Regions from separate parts of the Mesorhizobium sp. LNHC232B00 genome, predicted to be linked through region 2. Evidence: predicted binding sites of a transcription regulator. Region 2 holds the regulator's gene; the other holds the start of a gene.

What was found. Region 2 encodes LexA, which represses DNA repair genes until DNA is damaged. Its sites were predicted from a motif close to TGTTCNNNNTGTGTTCNG; they were not measured.
Region 1: a site for LexA is predicted at 3,079-3,096, ahead of X743_RS157655 (YifB family Mg chelatase-like AAA ATPase). Genes of this name have one in related genera too.

Annotation. Positions count from the first base shown of each region.
Region 1 is NZ_AYWP01000007.1:47,027-54,349, forward strand. Features, by position in the region: gene X743_RS157660 (malate synthase G) at 1-1,341, shown strand, start outside; gene X743_RS157655 (YifB family Mg chelatase-like AAA ATPase) at 1,465-2,997, opposite strand; gene X743_RS0135865 (glycosyltransferase) at 3,188-4,252, opposite strand; gene gshB (glutathione synthase) at 4,316-5,269, opposite strand; gene X743_RS157645 (glycosyltransferase family 2 protein) at 5,493-6,728, shown strand; gene X743_RS157640 (GtrA family protein) at 6,725-7,123, shown strand; gene X743_RS157635 (hypothetical protein) at 7,260-7,323, shown strand, end outside.
Region 2 is NZ_AYWP01000005.1:108,648-115,970, forward strand. Features, by position in the region: gene gltA (citrate synthase) at 1-693, opposite strand, end outside; gene gltX (glutamate--tRNA ligase) at 879-2,303, opposite strand; gene X743_RS159755 (ComEC/Rec2 family competence protein) at 2,405-4,858, shown strand; gene lexA (transcriptional repressor LexA) at 4,852-5,604, opposite strand; gene X743_RS159740 (GntR family transcriptional regulator) at 6,032-6,805, opposite strand; gene X743_RS159735 (ABC transporter substrate-binding protein) at 6,957-7,323, shown strand, end outside.

The DNA of each region.
Region 1 (7,323 bases), on a different contig from region 2:
GTGGATGCCCAGGACAAGGTCGTGGTCTATCGCAACTGGCTCGGCCTGATGAAGGGCGATCTGGCCGAAGAGATCACCAAGGGCGGCAAGAGCTTTGTCCGCAAACTCAATCCTGACCGTGTCTACACCGCACCCGCCGGCGGCACGCTGACCGTGCCCGGCCGTTCGCTGATGCTGGTGCGCAACGTAGGTCACCTGATGACCAACCCGGCGATCCTGGACCGCGACGGCAACGAAGTGCCGGAAGGCATCATGGACGCCGCGATGACGGCGCTGATCGCGCTGCACGATGTCGGGCCGAACGGGCGGCGGATGAATTCGCGTGCGGGCTCGATGTATGTGGTGAAGCCGAAGATGCACGGGCCGGAGGAAGTCGCCTTCGCCGTCGAGATTTTCGACCGGGTCGAAGCCCTGCTCGGCATGCCCGGGAATACCATCAAGATGGGCATCATGGACGAGGAGCGGCGCACCACCGTCAACCTCAAGGAGGCGATCCGCGCCGCACGCGAGCGCGTGGTGTTCATCAACACCGGCTTCCTCGACCGCACCGGCGACGAGATCCACACCTCGATGGAAGCCGGCCCGATGATCCGCAAGGGCGACATGAAGCAGGCCGCCTGGATTTCCGCCTACGAGGCCTGGAATGTCGACACCGGGCTCGAATGCGGGCTGGCCGGCCATGCCCAGATCGGCAAGGGCATGTGGGCGATGCCCGATTTGATGGCGGCGATGCTGGTCGAGAAGATCGCCCATCCCAAGGCCGGCGCCAGCACCGCCTGGGTGCCGTCGCCGACGGCGGCGACGCTGCATGCCACGCATTACCACAAGGTCGATGTCCACGCGGTGCAGGCGGCGCTGAAGAGCCGTCCGAAGGCAAAACTCGACGACATCCTCTCGGTGCCGGTCGCCGTGAGGCCGAACTGGACGCCGGACGAGATCCAGCGCGAACTCGACAACAACGCGCAGGGGATTCTGGGCTATGTCGTGCGCTGGATCGACCAGGGCGTCGGCTGCTCCAAAGTGCCTGACATCAACGATGTCGGCCTGATGGAAGACCGCGCCACGCTGCGCATCTCCTCGCAGCACATCGGCAACTGGCTGCGCCACAAAGTGTGTTCGGAGATCCAGGTGCGGGATTCGCTGCAGCGCATGGCGGCGATCGTCGACCGCCAGAATGTCGGCGATCCGCTCTACCGGCCGATGGCGCCGGATTTCGACAATTCCATCGCCTTCCAGGCCGCCTGCGACCTGGTGTTCAAGGGAACGATCCAACCCAACGGCTACACCGAGCCGGTGCTGCACAAGCGGCGGCTGGAACTGAAGGCAAAAGCGACGGCCTGAAAACGCATCCCGTTTCACGGAAACGGCGAACTGCTCTATCTCTTGTTCTAACGCAATTCCCAAGGGAAAGCGCTATATGCGCTTTTCCCGGGAAAACCGTTCCACACTTTTCCTGGAATTGCTCTACGCCGCCTGCGCCATTCGCTCCGAACTCATGCGATAGGAAATCGCCTCGGCCAAATGGATGCGGCCGACGGTTTCGCTGGCGTCGAGGTCGGCGAGCGTGCGCGCCACTTTCAGCACCCGGTGGTAGGCGCGGGCGGAAAAGGCGAGCTTTTCGCTGGCATCCTTGAGCAGCGACAGGCCGGCGGCATCCGGCATGGCGATCTCCTCGATCATCGCTGGCGCGCAATGCGCGTTGGTGGTGGCGCGGGTGGCGCCGAGCCGTTCGAAGCGTTCGCGCTGGATGGTGCGGGCGCGGGCAACGCGCAGTGCGACCGCCGCGCTTTTTTCCGCCCGGTCTGGCCGGATCAGGTCGCTCGCCGAGACCGCCGGCACTTCGATCCTGAGATCGATGCGGTCGAGCAGCGGGCCCGAAATGCGCGCCTGGTAGTCGGTGCGGCAGCGTTCGCCGCGCAGGCAGCGATAGCCCGGCTCGCCGGCCATGCCGCAACGGCACGGGTTCATCGCCGCCACCAGCTGGATGCGCGCCGGATAGGTGACGCGGTGGTTGGCCCGCGCGATCATGCAGTCGCCGGTCTCCAGCGGTTGGCGCAGCGCATCGAGCGTCTGCGGCGTGAACTCCGGAAACTCGTCTAAGAACAGCACGCCGTGATGAGCGAGCGATACTTCGCCCGGCCGTGCGCGCATGCCACCGCCGACCATCGCCGCCATCGAGGCCGAATGATGCGGCGCGCGGAACGGCCGCCGGTCGGTCAGCTTGCCTTCGCCGAGTTCGCCCGCCACCGAGGCGATCATCGAGACTTCGAGCAGTTCCTTCGGCGCCAGCGGCGGCAGGATCGACGGCAGTCGCTGCGCCAGCATAGATTTGCCCGATCCCGGCGGGCCGATCATCAAGAGATTGTGCCCACCGGCGGCCGCCACCTCCAGCGCCCGCTTGGCGGTCTCCTGGCCCTTGATGTCGGCGAGGTCGGGCAGGTCCAGCGCCGAGGCGTGGATGCCGGCCTCCGGCCGCGACAGCACCTGCGTGCCGCGGAAATGGTTGGCGATGGCAATAAGGCTGCGCGGCGCCAGAATGTCGAATTCCCGCCCCGCCCAGGCGGCTTCCGGTCCGCAGGCGAACGGGCAGATCAGCCCCTTGCCCTCGGCATTGGCGCCGATCGCCGCCGGCAAGGCACCGGCAACGGCGGTGATCGTGCCATCGAGCGAGAGTTCGCCGAGCACGACATAGCCGGCCAGCATGTCTCCGGGAATGGCGCCAAGGGCGGCCATCAGGCCGAGCGCGATCGGCAGATCGTAGTGGCTGCCCTCTTTCGGCAGGTCGGCGGGTGCCAGGTTGATGGTCACCTTCTTCGACGGCATCGACAGGCCGGACGCATGCAGCGCCGCCTGCACCCGCTCGCGGCTTTCGGCCACAGCCTTGTCGGGCAGGCCGACGATGTGCATGTTGACCTTGCCAGGCGCGATCATCACCTGCACGTCGACCGGCACGGCCTCGATGCCCTGGAAAGCGACCGTGCGAACCCGCGCCACCATTTTTAAGCCCCCGGGCCGCAACCCCTGCGATTGACCAAGAATGACCCGTCGCGGAGACAATCACAATTCTTCGGTCAAATCAAGAACATTACGGGAACAGGCAAACGCTGCGGTTGCGGGCGGATCGTGCCCGGTTGCAAAAGCGGAACATGGTTAAGACAAAATGAAAACGGCCGCTTCCGCTTGCCGTCTAAGCGGTGATGAAAGCATCGACCGTACCTGAAAGGGATCGATCGATTGCGATCTGGGGTGGAAGCCACTCCATGACAGGATATCGGAAAGGCCAAGGCATGGAGACCCGGCGCAAAGAGCCGCTTTCCAGAAAAATCTCATTTACAAGGTCTATGAACCGCCCGCGGTCCCGTTCAACTCGTTTCAAAGTTTGCGAACGAATATAGGTCCGGGGAATTCGTCGCTCCTTCAGCGCCAAGACAGCCTCCGCGATGGATCGAGGATCGGGTGGAACCGTAAGCGAATAGTCGTCATCCAGATAAAGGTCTCGGCCACCATGGTTCGGCGTCGTGACCACAGGAAGCCCCGCGAGAAGATATTCCGTGCTGGCGAACATTGGCCCCTCCACTTCGGAGAGACAAATTCCCACGGCGGCACGATTCAGATGCATGTTCACTTGAGCCGGTGCCAATCGGACGGGCTTGCCGGTGCTGTCGAACTCATTGACAAACAGGTGGCCCGGCGCGAGCTCCCTGTGCCGATTTATTCGTGCTCTTTCCGACTCCGCCGTCGATGACTCGCTTGAATCGCGATAAAAGACAAATGCGCAACTCTGGATGCCAAGCGACAGGTCGTGGCGTTTCCACGAAGCCAGTTGCGCGTTGTAGATTGCATCAAATTCCACAGCGATGTCGTCGAGCGGCCTGAATATGTATTCGGAGGTGGTCGAGGTCTTGTTGTGCAGGAAAGCGGCCTCACCGGACTGGTTCAACAGATCCACCTCGGCTTGTGTGTTGCACAGGAAGATCAGCGAGTGACGGGGGTTCCTAAGCCTATGCAGAACGGCATAGGTCCGGATCGTTTTGACGCTGGAATTGTTTTCGATGGACCAGGTTGGCGAGACGAGAAACCAGGCGCGATGGCTGCGTGGAAGGTGAGGCATATGACTTGCCAATCCGAGGGGCGTACCGGACATTCCCGAATAGGATATGAACGGATCGTCCGACAGCAAGCTTGCCTGAAGAGCAGGTTGCGCCTTCGCGGAAGGATGCCCTTTCCGGAGGTTGCGGCGATGGCGCAGCATAGTTCCGACAATCTCGAATCCGGTAGGAGGGCGGTACCGTGCCGTAGAGCCAACATGCGGCGATTACGCGGCCGACTTCAGCCGCTTTCCCTCGACTGCATCCCAGAACAGGCTGGCGATATCGGCGCCGCCGAAGCGCTGGACTTCGCGCACGCCGGTCGGCGAGGTGACGTTGATCTCGGTCATGTAGTCGCCGATGACGTCGATGCCGACCAGGATGAAGCCGCGCTCCTTCAGCGAGGGTCCGATGCGGGCGCAGATCTCGCGCTCGCGTTCCGTCAGTTCGGTCTTTTCGGCACGGCCGCCGACATGCATGTTGGAGCGGGAATCGTGCTCGGCCGGCACGCGGTTGATGGCGCCGACCGGCTCGCCGTCGATCAGGATGATGCGCTTGTCGCCCTTGCGCACGTCCTTCAGGTAGCGCTGCACGATATAGGGTTCGCGGAACATCTGGCCGAACATTTCGAGCAGCGAGGCGAGGTTGCGGTCAGCCTCCAGCATGTGGAAGATGCCGGCGCCGCCATTGCCGTACAGCGGCTTGATGATGATGTCGCCGAACTCCTTGCGGAAGGCGGCGACTTCGAGCGGATCCTTGGTGATCAGCGTGTCCGGCATCAGGTCGGGAAACTCGGTGACGAAGATCTTTTCCGGACTGTTGCGCACCCAGGCCGGGTCGTTGACGACCAGCGTCCCGGGATGGATGCGCTCCAGGATGTGCGTGGTGGTGATGTAGTTCATGTCGAAGGGCGGATCCTGGCGCAGCAGGATGACGTCCATCTCCGACAGGTCGGTGCGCACCTTCTCGCCCAGCGAATAATGGCTGCCCTTCTCGTCGCGCACCTGCATCGCCTCGATGCGGGCAAACACCTTGCCGTCGCGCATCGACAGCCGGTCGGGCGTGTAGTGGAAAAGCTGGTGGCCGCGCCGCTGCGCTTCCAGCGACAGCGCGAACGAGGTGTCGCCGGCGATCGACACGGTGGAGATGTGGTCCATCTGGACGGCGATTTTCAGCTTCATGGCAAGTCCCCAGCACAGTCGACGAGAGCGATATAAGGGTCCCGGCGCCTTCTGCCAATCGCCCCATCCGGAAGATCGGCAACAGCAAGACGCAAACCCGCACACCCGATCCCGACAAGGCAAGTGCCTGCGTCATCGTTTTCTTAAGCCTTCCCATACAAGAATAGGCCTCGAATACCTCAACGGCAGGCGCCGGACGGGGATCCCCGATGGAACAACGACCATGAACGCGCTCACCGCCATCCGCGCCGCCTCGACCAAACAGCTTGAACTCACCATCCTGATGCCGTGCCTCAACGAGGCCGAGACATTGGCTGTCTGCATCGGCAAGGCCAGGGCCTTCCTCGACAAGGCCGGGATTATGGGTGAGGTGCTGATAGCCGACAATGGCAGCACCGATGGCTCGCAGGAGATCGCTGCCCAAGGCGGCGCCCGTGTCGTACCGGTGGCGCAAAAGGGCTATGGCGCCGCTCTTCTGGGCGGCATCGGCGCCGCCAAGGGTCGCTTCATCATCATGGGCGATGCCGACGACAGCTACGATTTCGGCGCGCTGGATGCCTTCGTGGCGCGCCTGCGCGATGGCGCCGACCTGGTGATGGGCAATCGCTTCCAGGGCGGCATCGAAACCGGCGCCATGCCGCCGCTGCATCGTTATCTCGGCAATCCGGTGCTGAGCTTCGTCGGCCGCCTGTTTTTCCGCATCAGGACCGGTGACTTCCACTGCGGCCTCCGCGGTTTCAACGCCGAGAGCATCCGCAAGCTCGACCTGCAGACGACGGGCATGGAATTCGCCAGCGAAATGGTGGTGCGCAGCGCGCTCGCCGGCCTGCGCATCGAGGAAGTGCCGACCACGCTCAAGCCCGACGGCCGCAGCCGGCCGCCGCACCTCAGGACCTGGCGTGACGGGTGGCGGCATCTCAAATTCCTGCTGGTCTACAATCCGCGCTGGATGTTCTTCATACCGGGCACGGTGCTCGCCAGCCTTGGCCTGTTATTTGCGGCTTTGCTGGTGTTCGGGCCGCTGCGGGTGATCGACAATCTTTCGCTCGACCTCAACACCTTCGTCGCCGCCTGCTTCATGATCATCACCGGCATCCAGCTCATCACCTTTGGCGCCATATCGCGATACTATGCCGAGATCACCGGCATCCTGCCGCGCAGCCGTGGCTCCGATTGGCTGACCAGGACCATCAGCACCGATCGTCTTGCCGCCAATGCCGGCATCTGTTTCGCCGGTGGCGTGCTGTTCGTCGGCTATGCCGTGCTGCGTTGGGCACATCTTGGCTTCGGCCCGCTGAACGATTCCGAAATCCCGCGCATCGTCGTGCTGGGCTTGAGCCTGATCGTCATTTCGTTCCAGGCCTTCTTTTCGGCATTCCTGCTCGGGGTCCTGGAGATCCCGGTCAAGCGGCTGAAAGCCGGCCAACCCCACGAAGCGCGGGCACGCGAGGATCAATGACCGACGTGCTGCCGGCCCTTGTCCGGACGCGCCTGTTCCGTTTCCTGGTGGTTGGCGTCGGCGCGGCGTTGCTGCTGTTCGTGCTTTCATGGCTGCTGGTATCATCAGGGCTTTCGCCCTTTGCCGGCAGCGCCATCGCCTATGCGATCGCGTTCGTCGTAGCCTACTCGGCGCAACGCGGCTGGACCTTCGGTGCGGAGCACGGTCACACCAGGGCCTTCCCGCGCTATCTTGCGCTGCAAGCAGGATGCGCCGCCTTTTCCGGTCTTGTGTCGCATGTGGCGGTAACGCATTTCGGCCTGTCGCCTGTCGCCATGTCCGCGCTGACGACCGTCGCGACAAGCACGGTCAGCTATTTCGCATCATTGCTCTGGGTGTTTCCGGCGCGCGGTTGATACCTGCGGCCCAAAAGTGCCCCCGGTTTGCGGCAACGAGATGCATACGGGCAAAGACCTTTGCATTGCTCCGGTTTTACGCTTTGTGAAGCGAGTGGCATTAGCCTGGCACTGACCAATGGCCGAAAGTCGATCCATGACCGCTGCTCACACCGCGATGCCTTCAAAGGACCGTGCCCGCACGCCTTGGCGGGCCGATC
Region 2 (7,323 bases):
GCGTGCCAGCACCGGGTTGATCTTGTATTCCTCGCACGGCACGGCGAAGCACATATGCAGGAAGTTGGCCGCGAAACCGAGATCGTTCTTCGGGTAAATGAAGGGCTGGCCGATGTGGTACTTGTAGGCCATGGCCGCGATCGTCGGCATCTTGGCGATCAGCCGCATGGAGGCGACCATGCGCTGGTACGGGTCGGAGATGTCGGTGGAATCGTGATAGAAGGCCGACAGCGCGCCGACCACACCGCACATCACCGCCATCGGGTGCGCATCGCGGCGGAAGCCGGTGAAGAAGCGCGACATCTGCTCGTGCACCATGGTGTGGCGCGTTACACGGTAATCGAAATCGTCCTTCTGCGCCTTGGTCGGCAGTTCGCCGTAGAGCAGGAGATAGCAGACTTCGAGGAAATCGCCGTGTTCGGCCAACTGGTCGATCGGATAGCCGCGGTGCAGGAGGATGCCGGCATCGCCATCGATGAAAGTGATCTCAGACTCGCAGCTCGCTGTGGAGGTGAAGCCCGGATCGTAGGTGAAGGCACCGGTGGTGCTGTAGAGCGAAGCGATGTCGATGACGTCGGGCCCGACGGAACCGCTTCGCACCTTGAACTCATGAGTCTTGCCGCCGAATTCCAGCTTTGCCGTGGCCTCTTGGGTCTTGCCGCCAAATTCCAGTTTTGTCGCAGCTTCGGTCATTGCAAACTCCTTCTCGTTTCCTCATGCCGGCAAAGGCAAATTTCTGCAGAGCGACACGTCGAAATCACCGCAATGCGCGTATTCGCCACCGCATTTCAGGAGGGTGCGTGCCAGATTGGGCCAGGGCCTAATGTTGCACTGCGAAACCCGCCTTTCAATGCCAATCTTCTTGGGCCAGTTTGCTCCTAATCGATTTGATCGGCTATGCGCGCCAGGCTCTCTTCGCGCCCCAGCACGGCAAGCACGTCGAACACGCCTGGCGAGGTGCTTTTGCCCGTCAGGGCGGCCCGCAGAGGCTGCGCCACGGCGCCAAGCTTGTGGCCACCGGCCAGCGCGTAGTCGCGGATCGCGGCCTCCGCGGCCGCGGCCGTCCAGTCGCCCGACAGCGCGTTCAAAGCTTCGTGAGCGCCGCGCAGGATCTTGCGGGCATCGTCGTTGAGCAGGAGTGCCGCCTTTTCGTCGATCGGCAGCGGCCGCGTGGCAAACAGGAAGGCGGCGCCGTCGACGAGCTCGACCAGCGTCTTGGCGCGCTCCTTCAAGCCGGGAAGCGCTGCCAGCAGTTGCGCCTTGTTGCGGTCGTCGAGGCGCGCGGCCATCGCCGGGCCACCCTCGAGGTAGGGCAAGGTGGCGATGAAGATGTCCAAAAGTTCGGCATCGGCCATGCGGCGCATATGGGCGCCGTTGATCGCCTCCAGCTTGGCGAAATCGAAACGGGCCGCGCCCTTGTTGACGTCGCCTATGTCGAACCAGGACACCATGTCCTTGATCGACATGATCTCGTCGTCGCCATGGCTCCAGCCCAGGCGCGCCAGGTAGTTGAGCAGCGCCTCTGGCAGGTAGCCCATGGCGCGGTAGGCTTCGACGCCAAGCGCGCCGTGCCGCTTCGACAGCTTGGCACCGTCGGCGCCATGGATCAGCGGGATGTGCGACATCGACGGCACATCCCAACCCATGGCGTTGTAGATCACGGTCTGGCGGGCGGCATTGGTCAGGTGGTCGTCGCCACGGATGATGTGGGTGATGCCCATGTCGTGGTCGTCAACGACGACGGCATGCATGTAGGTCGGGTTGCCGTCGGAGCGCAGGATGATGAAGTCGTCGAGATCCTTGTTGGGGAAGCGCACCTCGCCCTGCACGCGGTCGTGTACCACGGTCTCGCCCTCGGTCGGCGCCTTGACACGGATGGCGCCCTTGACGCCGGGCGGTGCCTCGGACGGATCACGATCGCGCCACTGGCCGTTGTAGCGCGGCGGCAGGCCCTTGGCGCGCGCCGCCTCGCGCATCGCCTCGAGCTCGGCGGGAGTCTCGTAGCTGTAATAGGCCTTGCCCAGGCGCACCAGCTCCTCGGCCACCTCGCGGTGGCGCGGCGCGCGCTCGAACTGCGAAACCGCCTCGCCATCCCAGCCCAGACCGAGCCAGGTGAGGCCGTCCAGGATCGCCGCCGTCGCCGCCTCGGTCGAACGCTCGCGATCGGTGTCCTCGATGCGCAGCAGCATCGTGCCGGCGGTGTGCTTTGCGTACAGCCAGTTGAACAGCGCCGTGCGCGCGCCGCCTATGTGCAGGTAGCCGGTGGGCGAGGGGGCAAAACGGGTGACGACCTTGTCGGACATGGAACTCTCGGGAAGCGTCTGGGGCGGGTGTGGGTGCGCGGACTTTCGCGCGTCGCGCGTTCATGTAGCATAGGGCGTCAGGGGTGCAAGGGGCAGACCCGATGGCTGGACGAAGCCGGGGCTCGGATCAGGGCGAGGACGCCATTGTTGGCGTCAGCGAGCGGTCCCTGTTTGCGATGCCGCTGCCGGCCTCGCTGCCGACGCAATCGCCTCTCGTGCCGGGTTCCGGCAACCAGCCCGCACCGGATATCCCCGCGCCAATTCCGTCGCCGGCCGGCAGGATCGTACGTGTGCGCCGGCAACTCGGCCGGCTGTCATTGCCGCGCCTGCGCAACGGCATCACTGCGGCGGCGGAGCTGGAGCTTGACCGCGGCATTGGCTTCCTGCTGGTGCCGGTTTGCCTTGCAATCGGCGCGATCGGCTATTTTTCCCTGGCAGCCGAACCGGACTTCGCCAGGCCTGTCGCGGTGGTGGCCCTCATGGGCTTCCTGGCGATTGTCTCGCGCTCGTGGCCGAAAACCCATCTGTTCCTGACGGCGGCATTGCTGTGCGCGCTTGGCTTGCTCGCCGCCAAGGTCGAGACGTGGCGCACGGGAACCCAGATGCTGGGCTCGGAAATCTCGACGCAACTGAGCGGCCGCGTCGTCTCGATCGATGAGATGGAGACCGGCCGCATCCGGCTTACCATCGACGTGACGTCGACCGCCCGGCCGAAACTGCGCTACGCGCCGGAAAGGGTCCGGCTTTCGACACGCAAGATACCGCCGGAAATGACCGCCGGCTCCCTTATTACCGGCTATGCCAAGCTGTTGCCGCCGACCGGTCCGGTGCGGCCGGACAGCTATGATTTCTCCTTCGACAGCTATTTCGCCGGCATCGGTGGCAGCGGGTTCTTTCTCGGCAATCCAAAAGTCGTTGCAGCCGACGACGCTGGCATGCCGCTGTCGGCCCGCCTTTCATCAGCGATAGAGAACGCCCGCGAAGCCATTGCCGACCATATCAGGGGCAGCGTCGGCGGCGCAGAAGGCGAGATCGCGGCGGCGTTGATCGTCGGCGTGCGCGCCGGCATCCCCGACGAAATCAACGAAGCGATGCGGCGCACCGGCATCTATCACATCATCTCCATTTCGGGACTGCACATGGCGCTGGTCGCCGGCACCATCATGGGACTGCTGCGCGGCGCCTTCGCGCTGTTCCCGGACTTTTCCGCGCGCCGGCCGGTGAAGAAATACGCGGCCGCGGCAGCACTTTTCTCGATCGCCGCCTATCTCGTCATCTCCGGCGTCGTCGTCGCCGCCGAGCGCAGCTTCATCATGCTGGCGGTGATGCTGATTGCCGTCCTGTTCGATCGCGCGGCGCTGACCATGCGCAATCTGGCGATCTCGGCGATCGCCGTCATCCTGGTCTCGCCGCATGAGGTGGTCGGCCCGAGCTTCCAGATGTCGTTCGCCGCGACCGCGGCCCTGGTTGGCGCCTATGCCGGCTGGGCGGATCACCGGGCGGGAAAGACCAGACCGCCGCCGCCGAAGCGCTCCTTGCCGGGTTTCCTGACGCGCAAATTCCTGCTGGCGACAGGCGGGCTGGCCATGACGTCGATCATCGCCGGCAGCGCCACGGCGCTGTTTGCCATCTGGCATTTCCAGCGGGTGTCGCCGCTCAGCCTGTTCGCCAATCTGGCCGTCATGCCGATCGTCTCACTCGTGATGTTCCTGGCCGTTGCCAGCGCGCTGCTGATGCCGTTCGGCCTGGACGCGCCATCCCTTTACCTGATGGGCAAGGGCCTGACCGCGATGATCGCCATTTCGGCGTGGATATCAGAACGCTCTCCGGTCGATGCGGTCGGGCTCATCTCACAGCAATCCGTTCTGCTGGTGGCAATTGCCCTGGTCATCGCGACGATGGCGACGACGTGGCTGCGGCTTGCAGCGCTTCCATTCGCGCTCGCCGGCTTGCTGGTGGTGTCCGACACGCGCACGCCGGATGTGCTGGTCTCGGAAGACGCGCGGCTGGTCGCGCTGCCGATCGGCGGTGGCGAACTCGCGGTCAGCCGGGCCCGGCCGAACGAATTCACCGTCGACAACTGGAAACGCGCGCTGAGATCCGAAACCATCATCCTGCCGGAGATGTTCGACAAGGCGGATGGACAATTCGATATTGCTGATGCCGTCAGCCTGCCGCCGGGAGCGCCGTTCTATTGCACCGACGGTGTCTGTCTCGCCAGGCACCCGTCCGGTGCGATCATAGCGCATGTCGAAGACCGCAAGGATACCTGGAAGGCCTGTGGCTTCGCCGACCTGATCATCGTCAATGACGCAACGGCCTACGACGCCTGCCACAATCCGCTGGTTCTCGTCGTCACCAAACGGCAGCTCGCCCGCAAGGGCAGCGCGGCCATCTTCTTCGACCGCCAATCGGCCACCGGTCCGCCAACCATCAGCTTCGCGGTGGACAGCCCGTATCGGCCCTGGCACGCGCAGCGAAAATTTTCGCGCGAGGCGAGGGGCCTGCAGCCCTATCGCAAACCTGACAAGCCAAGTGCCGTGCCGGCTCAGTAGCGCCTGATCAGCCCGACGAGCTTGCCCTGCACCTTGACCCTGTCCGGCCCGAAGATGCGCGTCTCGTAGGCCGGATTGGCGGCTTCAAGCGCAATCGAGGCACCCTTGCGGCGGAACCGCTTCAGGGTCGCTTCCTCCTCGTCGACCAGCGCCACGACGATCTCGCCCGGACTCGCCGTATCGGCGTTGCGGATAATGACCGTGTCGCCATCGAAGATGCCGGCCTCGATCATCGAGTCGCCCTTGACCTCCAGCGCATAGTGCTCGCCGCCCATGATCATGTCCGGCGGCACCGAGATGGTATGCGTCTGATGCTGGATGGCATCGATGGGCACACCGGCAGCGATGCGACCCATAACCGGGATGGACACCGCTGGTACCGCATCGTCGTCGTTGCCGGCAGCGGCAAAGCGCGACGGTGCCGGCTTGATCTGGCGGCCGAGGCTGCCCTGACCGAAACCGCCTTGGCCGAGACTTCCCTGGATGACACTTGGCGAGAATTTCTTCGCCGCGTTGAGGCCCGGCGCGATCGAATCGGGCAGCCGCAGCACTTCCAGCGCACGCGCTCGGTTGGGCAGCCGGCGAATGAAGCCGCGTTCCTCCAGCGCCGTGATCAAGCGATGGATCCCTGATTTGGAGGCGAGGTCGAGCGCCTCTTTCATCTCGTCGAAGGAGGGCGGAATACCGCTTTCCTTGAGCCGTTCATGAATGAACATCAAGAGTTCATGTTGCTTGCGTGTCAGCATGGCGGCCCCCAAGGCATCTGGACAAGGTTTTGATCCAGAATGGTTCTGATCCAGAATCGAAAAAACAAACCCAGAACAAACACTATCTGTTCCAGTTGTGTTCTGCAACCGTTTAAAGTTTAGTGAATTTGGTAAGAGGGCCGTAATCATTTGCAGAGCCGGACAGGCCGGAAATCGGGGATTTTCGCCCGTTGCCGCCCGTCGCCCGCATTGAAATGTCTTGGTTAATAGCCTGTGGCCTGTCTTGCGACATGGCTCGGCATCAGCCGACGGCAGAGCCCGGCGATGCCGATTTCCGCGCCTGCGATCGGCTTGCCTGCCGTGAACGAAACGAAATCAAAACGCCAACAATAGCTGTTCGGAAGCAGGTACCGATCGCGGGCTTCGGCAATCTCGCCAAGCGTCGGACGATGCGGAGGTGCCGAAATCATCCGGCAACCGCTTTCAAGCTGCCGGCGCGCCCGACGTCCTTGTTCGCGTCGCCGTCCTCGGTGTGGACATAGACGTGCAGCGTATAACCGATGTGGGCCGTCATCAGCGCTTTTGCCCGCTCGACGTCGCGGTCCAGGGCGGCTTCCATGATTGCGGTGTGGTGCTCGATCGCCATCGCCTCGCGCAGCGCGTCCATGGCCTCCTCGTAGCCAGCCTTGAGGCCGGCCGCGGCCCGCAATGTCGGCGCCAGCCCAAGAAAGCGATGGTGCCGGCGCAGCTGGTCCGAGATCGTCGAGCGAAACCGCAACAGCCAGCTGGACGTCGCCGCACTCAGCAGCGCCGCGTGAAAAGCCTCGTGGTTCTCGTCCCATTGGTCGACGGCGGCATCCGATGGGTCATCCACCGCGGTCTTGCAGCGGGCGAGCCGGTAGTGCGCGGTGACGACCGCGTCTTCCCACTGCCGGCCGCCTTTCTCCATCGATTCCTGGAAGAGCGGTATCTCGACGACCATCCTCGCGCGCGCCAGATCCTCAAGTTCGGCGCGGGACACGGGGGCGACCGCGAAGCCGCGATTGCTGATGGCGGTGACCAGGCGTTCGGCTTCGAGGCGCGACAACGCTTCGCGCAGCGGCGTCCAGCCAACTCCATAGGTGCCGCGCAAGGCGCTGAGCTTGAGCGGGGCACCCGGCATGAGACGGGTGGTGAGGATATCGCGCCGCAGAAGCTGGTAGGCGGCTTCCGTCTTGGTGGAGTTCTTCTGGTCCTGCATCGCGATCCATTCGTTCTCTGCCATTGGAGAAATTATATATGATGGTGAGTGATGGCAAGAGTTATATATAATGTTTGACATGCGCCGAGGGACTGACCATGATCGCTGGAGGTGCCCCGAAGGCGGCGCTGATCAAATCTGGGAGGAAATGATGTTGAAGTCGAAATCCGCATGGCTGTCGGGATTGGCCCTGGCAGGTGCATTGATGGTCAGCGCCGGCAGCGCCGCGGCCGATCAGATCCGTATCGGCATCGCCAATTTCGGCGAGCATCCGCAATTGAACGCCGCCATAGCCGGCTTCAAGAAGGCGCTGACGGACAATGGCTTCGTAGAGGGCAAGGACGTCGTCTACACGGAGAGCCATACCAATTTCGATGCATCGCTGGTGCCGCAGATGATCGCCAAGCTGCAGGCCGAGCAGCCCAAGCTGATCTACACCATCACCACGCCGGTCTCGCAGATCGCCAAGAAGGCACTCGCGGGCTCCGGCATTCCGATCGTCTTTGCCGCGGTCACCG